2 regions of the Frondihabitans sp. 762G35 genome follow, and region 2 is predicted to be linked to the other one. Evidence: predicted binding sites of a transcription regulator. Region 2 holds the regulator's gene; the other holds the start of a gene.
The links. The regulator LexA, encoded in region 2, represses DNA repair genes until DNA is damaged. The targets are predictions, from matches to a motif close to TCGAACANNTGTTCGA.
Positions count from the first base shown of each region.

Region 1 (7,788 bases), 620 kb from region 2:
GTCGCCATCGCGGGTCCCGACGCCGTCGTGGTGCGCGGCCCCAAGCTCACGGCGGCCGATCACACCCACCGTGCCACCTTCACGGTCGAGGCCGGCGAGGTCGTCGACCTCTCCCTCACCTGGTTCCCCGCCCATCGCGAGCCGCCCGCGCCGGTCGACGTCACGGCGCGGATCGACGAGACCGTCGCCTGGTGGAGCGACTGGGCCTCCCGCTGCGACGCCCCCGCCGCCTACACGCGGGAGGTCCACCGGTCGCTCCTGCTCCTCCGGGCGCTCACGCACGAAGACACGAGCGGCATCGTCGCCGCCGCGACGACGAGCCTCCCGGAGCAGTTCGGCGGCTCCCGCAACTGGGACTACCGCTACGTCTGGCTGCGCGACGCGTCGATGACCCTGCAGGCCCTCATCCTGCACGGCTTCGCCGAGGAGGCTCAGGGGTGGCGCAACTGGCTGCTGCGGGCCATCGCGGGCGACCCGGCCGACGTGCAGATCATGTACGGGCTGAGCGGAGAGCGGTACCTCCTCGAGAACACCATCGACGAGCTCCCCGGCTACCGCGGCTCGGCGCCGGTGCGCACGGGCAACGGCGCCTTCACGCAGTACCAGGGCGACGTCTTCGGCGAGGTCATGGTCGCTCTGCACGACGCCCGCACGCTCGGGGTCACCGAGGACGGCGACTCCTGGGCCCTCCAGCGCGCGCTGATGCAGTTCGTCGAGGACAACTGGGATCGCGCCGACAACGGCATCTGGGAGATCCGCGGGCAGACGCAGCACTTCACGCACTCCCGGGTGATGATCTGGGCCGCTCTCGACCGGGCGGTCAAGGGGGCGCAGCTGTTCCACCTCGACGGTCCCGTCGACCGGTGGATGGAGCTCCGCGAGAAGGTGCGCGACGAGATCGAGGAGCACGGCTTCGACGCCGAGCGCGGCACCTACGTCCAGTTCTACGGTTCGAAGGAGGTCGACGCGTCGCTCCTGCAGCTGTCGCAGGTCGGCTACGTCGACGCCCACGATCCGCGGATGCTGGGCACGGTCAAGGCCATCGAGGAGGACCTCCTGCACGACGGCCTGCTCCTGCGATACCGCACCGAGTCGGGCGTCGACGGGCTCGAGGGGTCGGAGAACCCGTTCCTCACCTGCTCGTTCTGGCTCACGGAGCAGTACGCCCGGAGCGGCAGGCTCGACGACGCGACCCGCCTGATGGACCGCCTCGTCGGCTTCTGCAACGACGTGGGCATGCTGTCGGAGGAGATCGAGGTGTCGACCGGTCACCACGTGGGCAACACGCCGCAGGCCCTGTCGCACCTCGCGCTCGTCCGCGCGGCCGACGCCATCGAGGCCGCGATCGAGCACTCCCGCGGCAATCGGGGCCGGCGGCTCGCCAGCCAGACGGACCACGAGACGACCGCACCCGCCCCGCGGTAGGAGTCCCGACGACGAACGAGGCCCCCGCGACGTGTGTCGCGGGGGCCTCGTTCGTCGTCGGGTGCGGCTACGCCTCCTTGGAGGTGGTCCAGCCCTCGGGGCCGGCGGAACCCGCCGGGTAGGTGTCGAGCGGCACGAGGTCGGCGTGCCAGGCGTCGATCACCGGCTGGACGATCGCCCAGCAGCGCTCGGCGACGTCGCCGCGGATCGAGAGCGTCGGGTCGTCGTGGAAGACGCCCGAGAGCACCTCGCCGTAGGGGGTCAGCTCCGGCTTCCCGAGCGTGGTCGAGAAGGTCGACTTCTCGAGCGAGAAGGGGTTGCCCTTCCCGTTCGTCGTCACGCCGAGCTCCATCGTCTCGGGGCTGATCTCGATGCGGAGGGTGTCGGGCGTCGATGCGCCCTCGAGGCCCGCCGGGAGCACCGGCACGGGCTTGAACGTGATCAGCACCTCCTTGCGCACCTTGGTCATCCCCTTGCCGGAGCGCAGGACGAACGGCACGCCGGCCCAGCGGCGCGACTTGATCTCGAACTCGACCTCGGCGAGCGTCTCCGTCTGGCGCGACACGTCGACGCCGTCCTCGTCCGCGTAGGCGGGGACGTCCTTGCCGTCGATCGAGCCGGCGGCGTACTGGCCGCGACGGCTCGCGGTGACGGGGTCGGAGTCCTTGACCCAGGTCGCGCGGAGGACGCGGGCGATCTCGCTGCGGAGCTCGACGGAGTCGATCGACGAGGGGGCCTCCATCGCGATGACCGCGAGCACCTGCAGGAGGTGGCTCTGGATCATGTCGATCAGGGCGCCGGCCTTGTCGTAGTACTGCGCGCGGCCCTCGAGGCCGAGGACCTCGTCGTAGAAGATCTCCACCTTCTCGATGTTCTCGCTGTTCCAGACCGGCTCGAAGAGACGGTTGGCGAAGCGCAGGCCGATCATGTTGAGGACGGTGGAGCGGCCCAGGAAGTGGTCGGTGCGGTGGATCCGCTCCTCCGGGACGATCTTGAGGAGCTCCTCGTTCAGCTCGTGCGCACCCTTCTCGTCGCTGCCGAAGGGCTTCTCGAGCGCGAGGCGGATGCCCTCGGGCAGGGTGATCTTGCCGAGCGCCTTGATCACCTTGACGGAGATGGCCGGCGGGAGGGCGAAGTAGAGGACGGGGGCGCCCTCGGAGGCGTCGAAGAGCTTCTCGAGGTGGGCCGCGTCGGTCGGGTCGCCCTGGATGTACTGGCTGCTCGCCAGCGTCTTCTTGGCGAGGTCGCTGTCGCCGTCGCCGTTGAAGGCGGTCTTGACGACGGAGTCCCACTCCTCCGGGTTGCGCTCGCTGCGGCCGGTGCCGATGAGCTGCACCTCGACGCCGCGGTCGCTCTTCAGCAGGCTCGCGAGGCCGGGAAGCAGGAGTCGTTCGGTCAGGTCGCCGGAGGCGCCGAGGATGATGAGGGTGCTGGTGTCGGTCATCGCGGAGAACGCTCGATGCGAGTGAGTCTGACGGAGTCAGAGCGGTGGATGGTCATGGACGTCCTTTCCGAAGTCGAACCGTGTGGGCCCTCGAGACCCAACGCGCGGGCGACGGGCGCATTCCCGACGGACACTGCTCGGAGGCAGGACGCGGGCCGCGAGGGGCCCCGGTGCCAGCGTCCACCGTACTGCCCGTCGCGGGTCTTGGTCGCGCATCCAGCGAGCCGGTTCGCAATGACCTACACTGTTCGAACATACGTTCGATTCGAGGAGGTCAGATGGGGTTCACGCACCTCCACGTCGCCTCCGCGTTCAGCGCCCACTACGGCACCGCGCAGCCGGCCGACCTGGTCGGTCACGCCGTCGCCGAGCACCGCTCCGACGCCGCGGCCATCACCGACCGCGACGGCCTCTACGGGGCGATCCGGCACATCGGGGCCTGCCGCGCGCTGGGCATCGACCCGATCGTCGGGGTGGAGCTCGGGGTCAGGGCCGACGGTGCGGCCTCCGGCCCCGTCCCGACGGCCGCCGCGGCCGACCGGGTCGTCGTGCTGGCCCACGGCCGCCTCGCGGGAGCGGGCTGGGCCTCCCTCTGCCGGCTCATCAGCGCCGCCCACGGCCGCGCGACGCGCAAGGTCAACGGCAGCGCGAACAGCGTCGCGACGATCGCCCGGTCGCGGGTCCGGGCCTTCCTCTGGGGAGACGACGGCCCGACCGGCACGGTGCTCCTCGGCCCCGACTCCGACGTGGGGCGCGCGGTCGCCCGCGGGCGGCGGCGCGAGGCGCTGGCCCTGCTCGACGAGTGGCACCGGCTCCTTCCGGGCGGCGTCGTCGTCGAGGTGGTCTGCCACCTGACCGAGCCGGGCGAGAGCAGGAGCCTCCGGCACGCCGCGAACCTCCTCGAGGTGGCCGACGCCGCCGGGGTGCCCGCCATCCTCACCAACGCCGTCCGCTACCGGGTGCCCGACGAGGCCCTCACCGCCGACGTGCTCGACGCCGCCGGCCACCTCGCCGCCCTCGGCACCTTCCTCCCGCAGCCGAACGCCCAGGCGTTCCTCAAGTCGCCCGGCGAGATGCGCGACCTCGCCCACCGCATCGCCGACGCGTCCTCGCTCGATCGCCGCGCCGCCGAGGAGATGCTCGCCGCCACCGAGCGGCTCGCCGACCGCTGCCGCCTCGACCCCGACGCCGACCTCGGCTGGGGCCGGGCGAAGGTGCCGGAGCTCAGCGCGATCGGCGTCGAGGGCGATCCCGACGTGGTGCTGCACCGGCGCGCGCAGGCCGGCATCACGGAGCGGTTCGGCGACGTCTCCATGGCCAAGCGCGAGACCCTCGAGCGCCGGATGCGGATGGAGCTCGACACCATCACCGGCTTCGGGTTCGCGGGCTACTTCCTCACCGTCGCCGACGTGTCGCAGATGATGCGCGACCTCCGGGTCCGGAACGCCGCCCGAGGCTCCGGCGCCGGCAGCCTCGTCACCTACCTGCTGCGCATCTCGAACGTCGACCCGCTCGAGCACGATCTCCTCTTCGAGCGCTTCCTCGGCAACAAGCGCGAGACCCTGCCCGACATCGACATCGACGTCGAGTCCGCCAGGAGGCACGAGGTCTACCGGGCGATCTTCGAGCGCTACGGCAGCAACCGCGTCACCCTCATGTCGATGCAGTCCACCTACCGGGCGCGCGGGGCCGTCCGCGACGCCGGCCTCGCGCTCGGGCTCGACGACGACCAGATCGACCTCGTCGCGAACAACGTCTGGCGGTTCAACGCCCGCGAGTTCCGCTCCGCGCTGGCCGAGAAGCCGGAGCTCCGCGAGATCGCCGAGCTGGTCCGCTCCAACGACCAGATCGATCTCCTCGTCGATCTGACCGAGCGGCTCGACCGGCTCCCCCGGCACATCTCGATGCACCCCTGCGGCGTGATCCTCGGCAACGACGGCCTGCTGAGCATGACCCCGGTGCAGCCGAGCGGCATGGGGCTGCCCATGAGCCAGTTCGACAAGCACGACATGAACGACGCCGGCCTCCTCAAACTCGACGTCCTCGGGGTGCGGATGCAGTCCTCCATGGCCTTCGCCCTCGGCGAGATCCAGCGGATCAACGGCCCCCGCACCGCCCTCGCCGGAGCCCTCCCGATCGACGCCCCCTACGTCAACCGCGACGGGCGCGTCGAGCTCGACGCGATCCCGCACGACGACGAGCCGACCTTCGAGGCCATCCGCACGACGCACACGCTCGGCATGTTCCAGATCGAGAGCCCCGGGCAGCGCGAGCTGATCGGAAAGATGCAGCCCGACCGCTACGAAGACCTCATCGCCGACATCTCGCTCTTCCGGCCCGGGCCGATGAAGGGCAACATGGTCGCCCCCTACCTCGACACCAAGCACGGCTTCCAGCAGCCCGACTACCTGCACCCGAGCTTCGCCCCCTTCCTGGCGGACAGCTACGGCGTCGTCATCTACCACGAGCACGTCCTGCGGATCCTCCACACCACCATGGGCATCTCGCTCGCCGAGGCCGACGAGATGCGGCGCGCGATGGAGAAGCGCGCCGACCTCGAGGAGGAGTTCCGCAGCCGCACCAGGGCGAACCTCGACGAGAAGGGCAGGAGGCGCTTCACCGACCGCGAGATCGACCGCATCTGGGGCGTGCTGAAGGGGTTCGGCTCGTTCGGGTTCTGCAAGGCGCACGGGGCGGCGTTCGCCCTGCCGACCTACCAGACGGCGTGGTTGAAGACGCACTACCCGGCGGAGTTCCTGGCGGGCATCCTGACCCACGATCCGGGCATGTACCCGAAGCGGCTCCTGCTCACCGAGGCGAAGCGCATGGGCGTGCCCGTTCTCCCGCTCGACGTCAACCACTCCGACGCCGTCTACCACGTGGAGCGGGTGCGGCCGCCGCGCTCCCCGGTGGCCCGGACCCACCCGGGCGAGCTCGGCATCCGGCTCTCGCTCGTCGACGTCCAGGGCATCACGGAGGCGGAGATCGCGCGCATCCTCGACAACCGGCCCTTCACGTCGATCGCCGACTTCTACCAGCGGGCGACCCCGTCGCGGCGCCTCTTCGAGCGGCTGGCCCAGGTGGGGGCGCTCGACGGTCTGGGTGGCGAGGGGCGCACGCGAGGCGACGTCCTCGTGCGCGTCCGGCAGCTGATCGGCCGAAGCACGAGACCGGTGCCGGGCGACGCCGCCAACCAGCTCGACTTCGACGTCGACGAATCGAACGAGGTGCCCGTCGGCACCCCCGACGTCTCCAGCCGGCAGCGCGTGAGCGACGAGCTCGACATCCTGTCGATGGAGGTCAGCGACCACGTGATCGAGAGCTACCGGCCGATGCTCGACGACCTCGGGGTGACGCGGGCCGCCGACCTCCTCGGGCTCTGGAACGGCACCACCGTGCTCGTCGCAGGCATCCGGATCGCGACCCAGACCCCGCCGATGCGCAGCGGCAAGCGCGTGGTCTTCATCAGCCTCGACGACGGGTCCGGTTGCTCCGACTCGACGTTCTTCGAGGAGGCGCAGGAACGCGCCGGGTCCCTCCTGTTCGGTACGCGGCTCCTGCTGATCCAGGGGCGCACGCGCCGCACGGGCGAGCGCGGCATCTCGCTCGAGGCCGAGAACGCCTGGGATCTCAAGGCGATGTGGCGCGACTGGCAGCGGACCCGCGCGGCAGCGGGTGCCGCTCGCGACGGCGACGGCACGGCTGGCGGCGCGCTCGACGGTTCATTCGACGGCGGCGTCCCCGCTGAGAGCGCCGGGCTCATGAGTCCGTAGGCTCAGACGCATGAGCGACGACAGCGATTCCACCCCCGGCCGGTACGTCGATCCCGGCCACGAGTACACGCGCGACACGACCTACATCGAGGACCGCATCACGCAGGATGCCCGTGACGGCTGGCCCGTCGAAGCCGGTCGATACCGGCTCGTCGCCGCCCGAGCGTGCCCCTGGGCGAACCGCACCGTGATCTCCCGCCGACTCCTCGGGCTCGAGGGCGCCATCTCCCTGGGGCTCCCCGGCCCGACCCACGACGCCCGGAGCTGGACCTTCGACCTCGACCCCGGCGGGATCGACCCCGTGCTCGGCATCGAGCGCCTCCAGGAGGCGTTCTTCAAGCGCGTGCCCAACTACCCTCGCGGCATCACCGTGCCCGCCGTGGTCGACGTTCCGAGCGGCAAGGTCGTGACCAACAACTTCCCGCAGATCACCCTGGACTTCGCAACCGAGTGGACCGCCTTCCATCGCGACGGAGCCCCGGACCTCTACCCGGAGCACCTCCGCGACGAGATCGACGACGTCGCCGAGGTCGTCTTCCGCGATGTCAACAACGGCGTCTACCGCGCCGGGTTCGCGGGATCCCAGGGCAGCTACGAGCGCGCCTACCATCGGCTGTTCGACCGTCTCGACTGGCTGGAGGAGCGTCTCTCCTCTCAGCGCTACCTCGTCGGCGACACGATCACCGAGGCCGACATCCGCCTCTTCACGACGCTCGCCCGCTTCGATGCGGTCTATCACGGTCACTTCAAGTGCAACCGCAACAAACTGACCGAGATGCCGGTGCTCTGGGCCTACGCGCGCGACCTCTTCCAGACGCCCGGGTTCGGCGACACGATCGACTTCGACCAGATCAAGAAGCACTACTACATCACGCACAGCGACATCAATCCGACCGGGATCGTCCCAGCCGGCCCGGATCCGCGCGTCTGGCTCGCTCCCCACGACCGCGACGAGCTGGGCGGCCGCCCCTTCGGCGACGGCACCCCGCCGCCGCCGCCGCCCGCGGGCGAGCGCGTGCCCGACCTCACACCGGCGTGACGGCCCGCTCAAGCGTCACCCCCGAGGCCGAGCGAACGGGTCGGCGCCTCGACGCGATCCGCGACGACGCGCTGGCTCTCGCCGAGCGACTGAGCGACGACATCCGC
Region 1 covers NZ_CP014619.1:1,764,826-1,772,613, forward strand. Annotated here, with positions in the region: gene AS850_RS08490 (glycoside hydrolase family 15 protein) at 1-1,425, shown strand, start outside; gene AS850_RS08495 (glucose-6-phosphate dehydrogenase) at 1,493-2,869, opposite strand; gene AS850_RS08500 (DNA polymerase III subunit alpha) at 3,148-6,642, shown strand; gene AS850_RS08505 (glutathione S-transferase family protein) at 6,653-7,681, shown strand; gene AS850_RS08510 (TraR/DksA family transcriptional regulator) at 7,678-7,788, shown strand, end outside.
Region 1: the regulator LexA is predicted to act here: its motif matches at 3,118-3,133, upstream of AS850_RS08500 (DNA polymerase III subunit alpha).

Region 2 (7,788 bases):
GGCGTTCCGCGTCCCGGCCTCGAACGTCGGCGGCGTAACAATCGGTCACGCCTCTTCCGGCGACCCGCCGACTGGCGTACCTTCGCATCACGTCGTCAGCACCCAGGACGACAGCGACAAGCCGAGCCCGGCACTCGCACCGAGACCCTCGTGGTCGTCCCTTCGGTGTGTCCGGCTGCTCACAAGGCGTCGCCTCACGCACACCGGTTCGTCTCGACCGAAAGAGACCCACCGTGGTTGCCTCAACCGTTCCCTTCTCCCTCGAAGTGTTCCCCGCCCGCTCGTCGGCCGCGGCGCTCGCGCTCGGCCACACCGTCCAGCGGCTCGCCGCGCACTTCCCGTCCTTCATCGCCGTGACCAGCGGGGCCGACGGGACGAGCGCCGCCGAGTCGGCCGACCTCGTCGAGTACATCTCCCGGAACGCGGGCGTGCCGGTCCTCGCGCACGTCACCACGTGGGGCAGGAGCGACGACGAGCTGCGCGACCGCCTCCGCGAGCTCCGCGAGCAGGGAGTCCGCCACATCCTGGCCGTCAAGGGCGATCCGCCCCGCGTCGATCCCGGGACGGCCGGCGACCTGACGAGCGCCGACCTCGTCGCCATCGCCCGCGAGACGTTCGCGGAGCAGCCCGGCGACGTGACCGAGATCGCCGTCGCCGCCTTCCCGGACGGTCACCCCTCGGGCGGCGGCGTCGATCGCGATCTGGAGCTGCTGCTCGGCAAGCAGCGGGCGGGCGCCACGCGGGCGCTCACGCAGGTGCAGTTCACCGCCGACGCCTATGCGGCCTACCTCGTCCGGGCCCGGGAGCACGGCATCACGATCCCCATCGTCCCGGGCATCCTGCCGGTCACGAACGCCGGTCGGCTTCGCCGGGTCGCCGAGCTGACGGGGAGCGATGCCCCGGCGGGCCTCCTCGCGCGCCTCGAGGAGGCCGCTTCGCCCTCGGAGGCCGAGGAGGCGGGAGTCGAGTTCGCCACGGACCTCGCGCGCGACCTCCTCGCGGCCGGTGCCCCCGGCCTCCACTTCTACACGCTGAACCTCGCCGACCCGGTCCTCCGGGTCATCGCGGAGCTCGGCCTCACCCCCCTCACCCCGCGCGACGAGTTCGTCGCCACCACCACCCACCGGGAGTTCGCATGACCACCACCGACACCACCGCAGCGGCGCCCGCGTTCCCCGCGGCCACCATCCTCGGCTACCCGCGCGTCGGAGCCGACCGCGAGCTGAAGCGCGCGATCGAGAGCCACTGGGCCGGGAGGACCACGGCCGACGACCTGGAGGCGAGCGCCACCGAGCTGCGCGCCCGTCGCCGTGCCCGTCTCGCGGAGCTCGGCCTGGGCCGCACCGACTCGAGCATCCCCGAGGACTTCTCGTTCTACGACCAGGTCCTCGACGCCGCCCTCACCGTGGGCGCTGTGCCGGCGCGCTTCGGTGCCGCGCCGTCGACCCGGGCCACGGAGTTCCTGCTCGCCCGCGGCGACGAGACGAACCCGCCGCTCGAGATGACCAAGTGGTTCGACACGAACTACCACCACCTCGTGCCGGAGATCTCCCCGGACACCGCGTTCCACCTGGCTCGCACCGAGCTGGCCGACCGCGTGCGCGAGGCCGCCGCCGACGGCTACGTCACGCGCCCCGTCGTGGTCGGCCCGGTCACGCTCCTCGCCCTGAGCGTCGCCGCGCAGGATGCCCCCGAGGGCTTCTCCCCGATCGACGCGATCGACCGCCTCGTCCCCGTCTACGTCGAGTTGCTCGCCGCTCTGAAGCAGGCCGGAGCGGAGTGGGTGCAGCTCGACGAGCCGGGACTCGTCTCCGACAACCTGGCCGTCGACCGCGACGTCCTCGTCGAGATCGCCCGCCGCGTCTACGCCGAGCTCGCCGCGGCCCCCGAACGCCCCCGCCTCTTCGTCGCCCTCTCCTACGGCGACTCCCGCGCGGCCGCCGCGGCCGTCGGCGCCTCGGGCGTCGAGGCCCTCTCCCTCGACCTGGTGCGAGGTTCCCTTCCCGACCTCTCCGCCGTGCCGTCGTCGGTGACGGTCGCGGGCGGCGTCGTCGACGGCCGCAGCATCTGGCGCACCGACCTGGGCGCGGCGCTCGATCGCCTCGAGGCCCTCGGGGCGGCGGCGTCCGGCCCGGTCGCGGTGACGACGACCACATCGCTCCAGCACCTCCCGCACGACGTCACCACCGAGCACCTGCTCGACCCCGAGCTCCGCTCCTGGCTCGCCTTCGCCGACCAGCGCGTCGCCGAGGTGCTGACCCTCGCCGCGGGTGTCGCCCGCGGTCGCGAGTCGATCGCCGCCGAGATCGGTGAAGCGCAGGATGCCCGGACCCGCCGCGCCTCCGCCCTCGGCGTGGTCGACGCCGACGTCCGCGCCCGTGTCGCCGCCGTCGAGGAGGGCGACACGCGCCGTGTCTCCGCCGACGAGCGCGACGCCGCCCAGCGCGACGCGCTGGGGCTCCCGCTCCTCCCCACCACGACGATCGGCTCGTTCCCGCAGACCGTCGAGGTGCGCCGAGCCCGCGCCGCGAACGTCCGCGGCGATCTCGCGGACGCCGACTACGACGCTCTCCTCCGCCGCGAGGTCCAGCGCGTCATCGAGGTGCAGGAGGAGGTCGGCCTCGACGTCCTCGTGCACGGCGAGCCCGAGCGCAACGACATGGTGCAGTTCTTCGCGGAGCAGCTCGACGGCTTCTCGACGACGGCGAACGGCTGGGTGCAGTCGTACGGGACCCGCTGCACACGGCCGTCGATCCTCTGGGGCGACGTCTCGCGTCCCGCGCCGATGACGGTCGAGCTGACGACCTACGCGGCGTCGCTGACGTCGAAGCCGGTGAAGGGCATGCTGACCGGACCGGTCACGATCCTCGCGTGGTCGTTCGTGCGCGACGACCTGCCGCTCGCCGAGGTCGCCGACCAGGTCGCGCTCGCCCTCCGCGACGAGGTCGCCGACCTCGAGGCCGCGGGCATCGGCATCATCCAGGTCGACGAGCCCGCGCTGCGCGAGCTCCTGCCCCTCGACGAGGCGGCGCACGAGGCCTACCTGGCCTGGTCGACGCGGTCGTTCCGTCTCGCCACGTCCGGCGTCGCCCCGGCCACGCAGATCCACACCCACCTCTGCTACTCGGAGTTCGGCACCGTCATCACGGCGATCGATCACCTGGACGCCGATGTGACGAGCATCGAGGCCGCCCGCTCCCGCATGGAGGTCGTGGACGACCTCGCCCGCGTCGGATTCTCCCGCGGCGTCGGGCCGGGCGTCTACGACATCCACTCCCCGCGCGTTCCCGGCGAGGCCGAGATGACGGAGTCCGTCGAGGCGGCCTCGACGTCGGTGCCCCTCGACAAGCTCTGGATCAACCCCGACTGCGGACTCAAGACCCGCGGGTACGCGGAGGTCGTCCCCTCGCTGGCCGTCATGGTCCAGGCCGCCAGGAAGGCGCGCGCCGCGGTCTCGCAGCCGGCCTGACCCGGAGCCGTCGCAGACGGCCGGACGACGAAGGGCCCCCGGAACGATCACCGGGGGCCCTTCGTCGTGATCCGACGGGGGAGAGGTCAGAGGGAGCGCAGCACCGCGACGACCTTGCCCAGGATCTGCGCGTGATCGCCGACGATCGGTTCGAAGTTCGAGTTGCGGGGCAGGAGCCAGGTGTGCCCGTCCCGCTGCCGGAAGACCTTGACGGTCGCCTCGTCGTCGAGCATCGCGGCGACGATCTCGCCGTTCTCGGCGCTGTTCTGCTGACGGACGACCACCCAGTCGCCGTCGCAGATGGCCGCGTCGATCATCGACTCGCCGACGACGCGGAGCATGAACAGCTCGCCCTTGCCCACGAGGGTGCGGGGGAGCGGCATGACGTCCTCGACCTGCTGCTCGGCCGTGATGGGCACACCGGCGGCGATCCGTCCGACGAGGGGGACGCGGGCGGTCGTGCTGTCGTCGTCGTCGTAGCGCACGATCGTCGGCTCGGGGACGACCTTGTCCGGGTCCTCGAGCAGGACCTCCAGCGCCCGCGGCCGGTTCGGGTCGCGGCGGATGGCGCCGGCCAGCTCCAGCTGGTTGAGCTGGTGCGTCACGCTCGACAGAGAGGCGAGGCCGACGGCGTCGCCGATCTCGCGCATGCTCGGCGGGTAGCCGCGGCTCGCGATGGAGTCGCGGATGGCCGTCAGGATCAGGGTCTGCTTGGCGGTCAGCGGCTTGCGCTCCCGCTCCGCCGGCTTCGCGATGGTCGCCTCGCTCATGTGTCTCCCGCCCTGGTCGATGTTCTCTCCGCCGCGTGATCTCCGCTGCGTGATCTCCGCTGCGTGCTCTCCGCCGCCCGTCTCGACGGACGAGACGCGAATGTCGGTGGTCGATGCTTCACTCGTCCTACCGATCGAAACTGTATCCGGTCCCACCTGACGTAACAAACACATGTTCGAGTGTGTCGCGTGTTTTTTTCGTCTTTTCCGACCGGAACGTCTTGAAATCGGTCTCGTTCGAAGATATGTTCGGAACACGTCTTCGTGCCCGGCAGTCCCGGCCGAGTGTCGGGCACGAAGACCACCCTCATCTCCGGCGGCGGAATCCGCAGGAGAGGGCACCACGAAAGGACACCCCATGAGCGCCACGATCACAGCCTTCCCCCGCAGCTCCAGCCGCGCCGGCCGCGGCCCGGTCACCGCCTCGCGTCCTGCCTCGGGTCGCGCCGTCTACTTCACGCCCGACGAGAGCCTCGTCGGTGCGGGTCAGCGCGCCACGTCCGAGCAGCCGGCCGCCCGGCAGGCGACCGCCGCACAGAACGACGCCGTGCACGGCGTTCCCCGGCCGCACCTCCACATCACGCGACGGGGCCGCGTCGTCCTCACGCTCCTCACCGTCGTCGGCGTCCTCGTCATCATGGCCAGCTTCCTCCTGGCCGGCCAGGGTGCCGTCGCGACGTCCACCGCCGGTGACACGCACTTCCAGGAGGTCACCGTCGCCTCCGGCGAGACGCTCTGGCAGGTCGCCCAGGAGGTCGCGCCGGCCGCCGATCCCCGCGACGTCATCGCCGACATCTCGAGCCTCAACAACCTCGACGGCTCGCAGGTCCAGGCCGGTCAGACGCTCGCGATCCCGACGAAGTACACCCGCTGAGCCGGTCTGCCGAGCCCCGGCCCTCCGGCCGCTGCCTCGGGGCCGCGGTAACGCGCCTCCTGCGGCCCGTAAAATAGCCGGGTGGCTACCTCTCTCGACGACCTGCCCCTTCGCGACGACCTCCGTGGCCAGTCGCCCTACGGCGCACCTCAGAAGAAGGTGCCCGTCGCACTCAACGTCAACGAGAACACGCATCCCATTCCGGAGGATGTCGCCCGCGACATCGTCGAGTCCGTCGCCGCGGCCGTCCTCGAGGTCAACCGCTACCCCGACCGCGAGTTCACGCTCCTGCGGCGGTCGCTGGCGGCCTACCTCGGTCACGGGCTGACCCCGGAGCAGATCTGGGCGGCGAACGGGTCGAACGAGGTCATCCAGCAGATCCTGCAGGCCTTCGGCGGCCCGGGGCGTCGGGCCCTCGGATTCCCGCCCACGTACTCGATGCACTCCATCATCACGCGCGGCACGGGCACGGAGTGGGTCGAAGGGGGCCGCGACGAGGGCTTCCGGATCTCCCCGGAGACGGTCGTCCGCGAGATCGAGCGGACCGACCCCGACATCGTGTTCCTCTGCGGGCCGAACAACCCGACGGGCACGCCGCTCGACATCGCGACCGTCGAGGCCGCCTATGCGGCCACGCGGGGGATCGTCATCGTCGACGAGGCCTACGCCGAGTTCATGCCGGCCGACATCCCGTCGGCGCTGACGCTCCTGCCGGGGCGCGAGCGGCTCCTGGTCTCCCGGACCATGAGCAAGGCGTTCGCCTTCGCCGGCGCCCGCGTGGGCTATCTGGCCGCGGACCCCGCGGCCATCGATGCGCTGCGACTCGTGCGCCTTCCCTATCACCTCTCCTCGCTGACGCAGGCGGCCGCTGTGGCGGCGCTCCGTCACGCCGACGAGATGCTGGCCATGGTCGACGACATCAAGGGCCAGCGCGACCGCATCGTCGCGCGGCTCGAGGAGCTCGGCTACACGCCGTGGCCGACGTGGTCGAACTTCGTCCTCTTCGGGGGAGTCGACGACCCGAACGCCGTGTTCGAGAAGCTGCTCGAGCGCGGGATCATCGTCCGCGACCTCGCCATCCCCGGGCATCTCCGCGTCAGCGCGGGCACCGAGGCCGAGACGACCGCGTTCCTCGACGCGATGAGCGACATTAGGCTCGGAGCATGACCGACCAGACCGGCCCCGCGCCGCGCACCGCCACGGTGTCCCGCACGACGAGCGAGTCGAGCATCGAGCTCAGCCTCGACCTCGACGGCACCGGGTCCTCCTCGATCGACACGAGCGTGCCCTTCTACGACCACCTCCTCACGGCGCTGTCGAAGCACTCCCTGATCGACCTGACCGTCCGAGCGACCGGCGACACCGACATCGACGTCCACCACACGGTCGAGGACATCGGGATCGCCTTCGGAGTGGCCCTCCGGCAGGCCCTCGGCGACAAGAGCGGCATCGGCCGGTACGGCGACGCGCTCGTCCCTCTCGACGAGGCGCTCGTCCAGGCCGTGGTCGACGTGTCCGGCCGGCCCTACCTGGTGCACACGGGCGAACCGGAGGGGTTCGAGTTCCACCTCATCGGCGGTCACTTCACCGGTTCGATGGTCCGCCACGTGTTCGAGGCGATCGCCTTCAACTCCGGCCTCACCGTGCACGTCCGCGTGCTCGGCGGTCGCGATCCGCACCACATCGCGGAGGCGGAGTTCAAAGCGTTCGCGCGTGCCCTCCGCGCGGCCGTCCAGCCGGACTCGCGAGTCAGCGGCATCCCGTCCACCAAGGGCGCGCTGTGACCCTGGCGAAACCGCGCGTGGCCGTGCTCGACTACGGCAGCGGCAACGTCCACTCCGCCATCAAGGCGCTCGAGCTGGCCGGTGCCGACGTCGAGTTGACCGCCGACAGCGCCCGAGTGGCCGCCGCCGACGGGCTGTTCGTGCCGGGGGTCGGCGCCTTCACGGCGGTGATGGCGCAGCTCGAGACCGTGCGCGGTGCCGAGAAGATCGATCGTCGCCTGGCCGGCGGGCGTCCCGTCCTCGGCATCTGCGTCGGCATGCAGGTCCTTTTCGATCGCGGCGTGGAGCGCGGTGCATCGCGCGAAGGCCTCGGCGAATGGCCCGGCACCGTCGAGCAGTTGAAGGCCGACGTACTGCCCCACATGGGCTGGAACACCGTCGACGCTCCTGCCGACTCGACGCTCTTCGAGGGCGTGCGCGACGAGCGCTTCTACTTCGTGCACTCCTACGGTGTCCAGGAGTGGACCCTCGACGGGCACGGCGCCCGCAAGGCCCCGCTGGTCACGTGGGGTGATCACGGTGGCCCGTTCGTCGCGGCCGTCGAGAACGGTCCGCTCTGGGCGACGCAGTTCCACCCCGAGAAATCGGGTCGACCGGGCATCCGGCTGCTCGGCAACTGGCTCGAGACCCTCTAGTCGCGACCGGGAGGCGTCGCGAACCGCGTCGGCCTCCTCCCCAGCACCCTCCCTTCTCCGCCATCTCCGGCATGACCTGAAAGCCCTCATGAGCGAGTTCGCCACCACCCCGCCCCTCACCCTGCTCCCCGCCGTCGACGTCGCCGACGGCAAGGCCGTCCGCCTCACCCAGGGCGAGGCCGGCACGGAGACCAACTACGGCGACCCCGTCGACGCGGCCGCGGACTGGCAGGAGCAGGGCGCCGAGTGGCTCCAC
Region 2 covers NZ_CP014619.1:1,140,341-1,148,128, forward strand. Annotated here, with positions in the region: gene AS850_RS05595 (methylenetetrahydrofolate reductase) at 234-1,139, shown strand; gene metE (5-methyltetrahydropteroyltriglutamate--homocysteine S-methyltransferase) at 1,136-3,469, shown strand; gene lexA (transcriptional repressor LexA) at 3,556-4,239, opposite strand; gene AS850_RS05610 (LysM peptidoglycan-binding domain-containing protein) at 4,598-5,113, shown strand; gene AS850_RS05615 (histidinol-phosphate transaminase) at 5,195-6,280, shown strand; gene hisB (imidazoleglycerol-phosphate dehydratase HisB) at 6,277-6,897, shown strand; gene hisH (imidazole glycerol phosphate synthase subunit HisH) at 6,900-7,532, shown strand; gene priA (bifunctional 1-(5-phosphoribosyl)-5-((5-phosphoribosylamino)methylideneamino)imidazole-4-carboxamide isomerase/phosphoribosylanthranilate isomerase PriA) at 7,621-7,788, shown strand, end outside.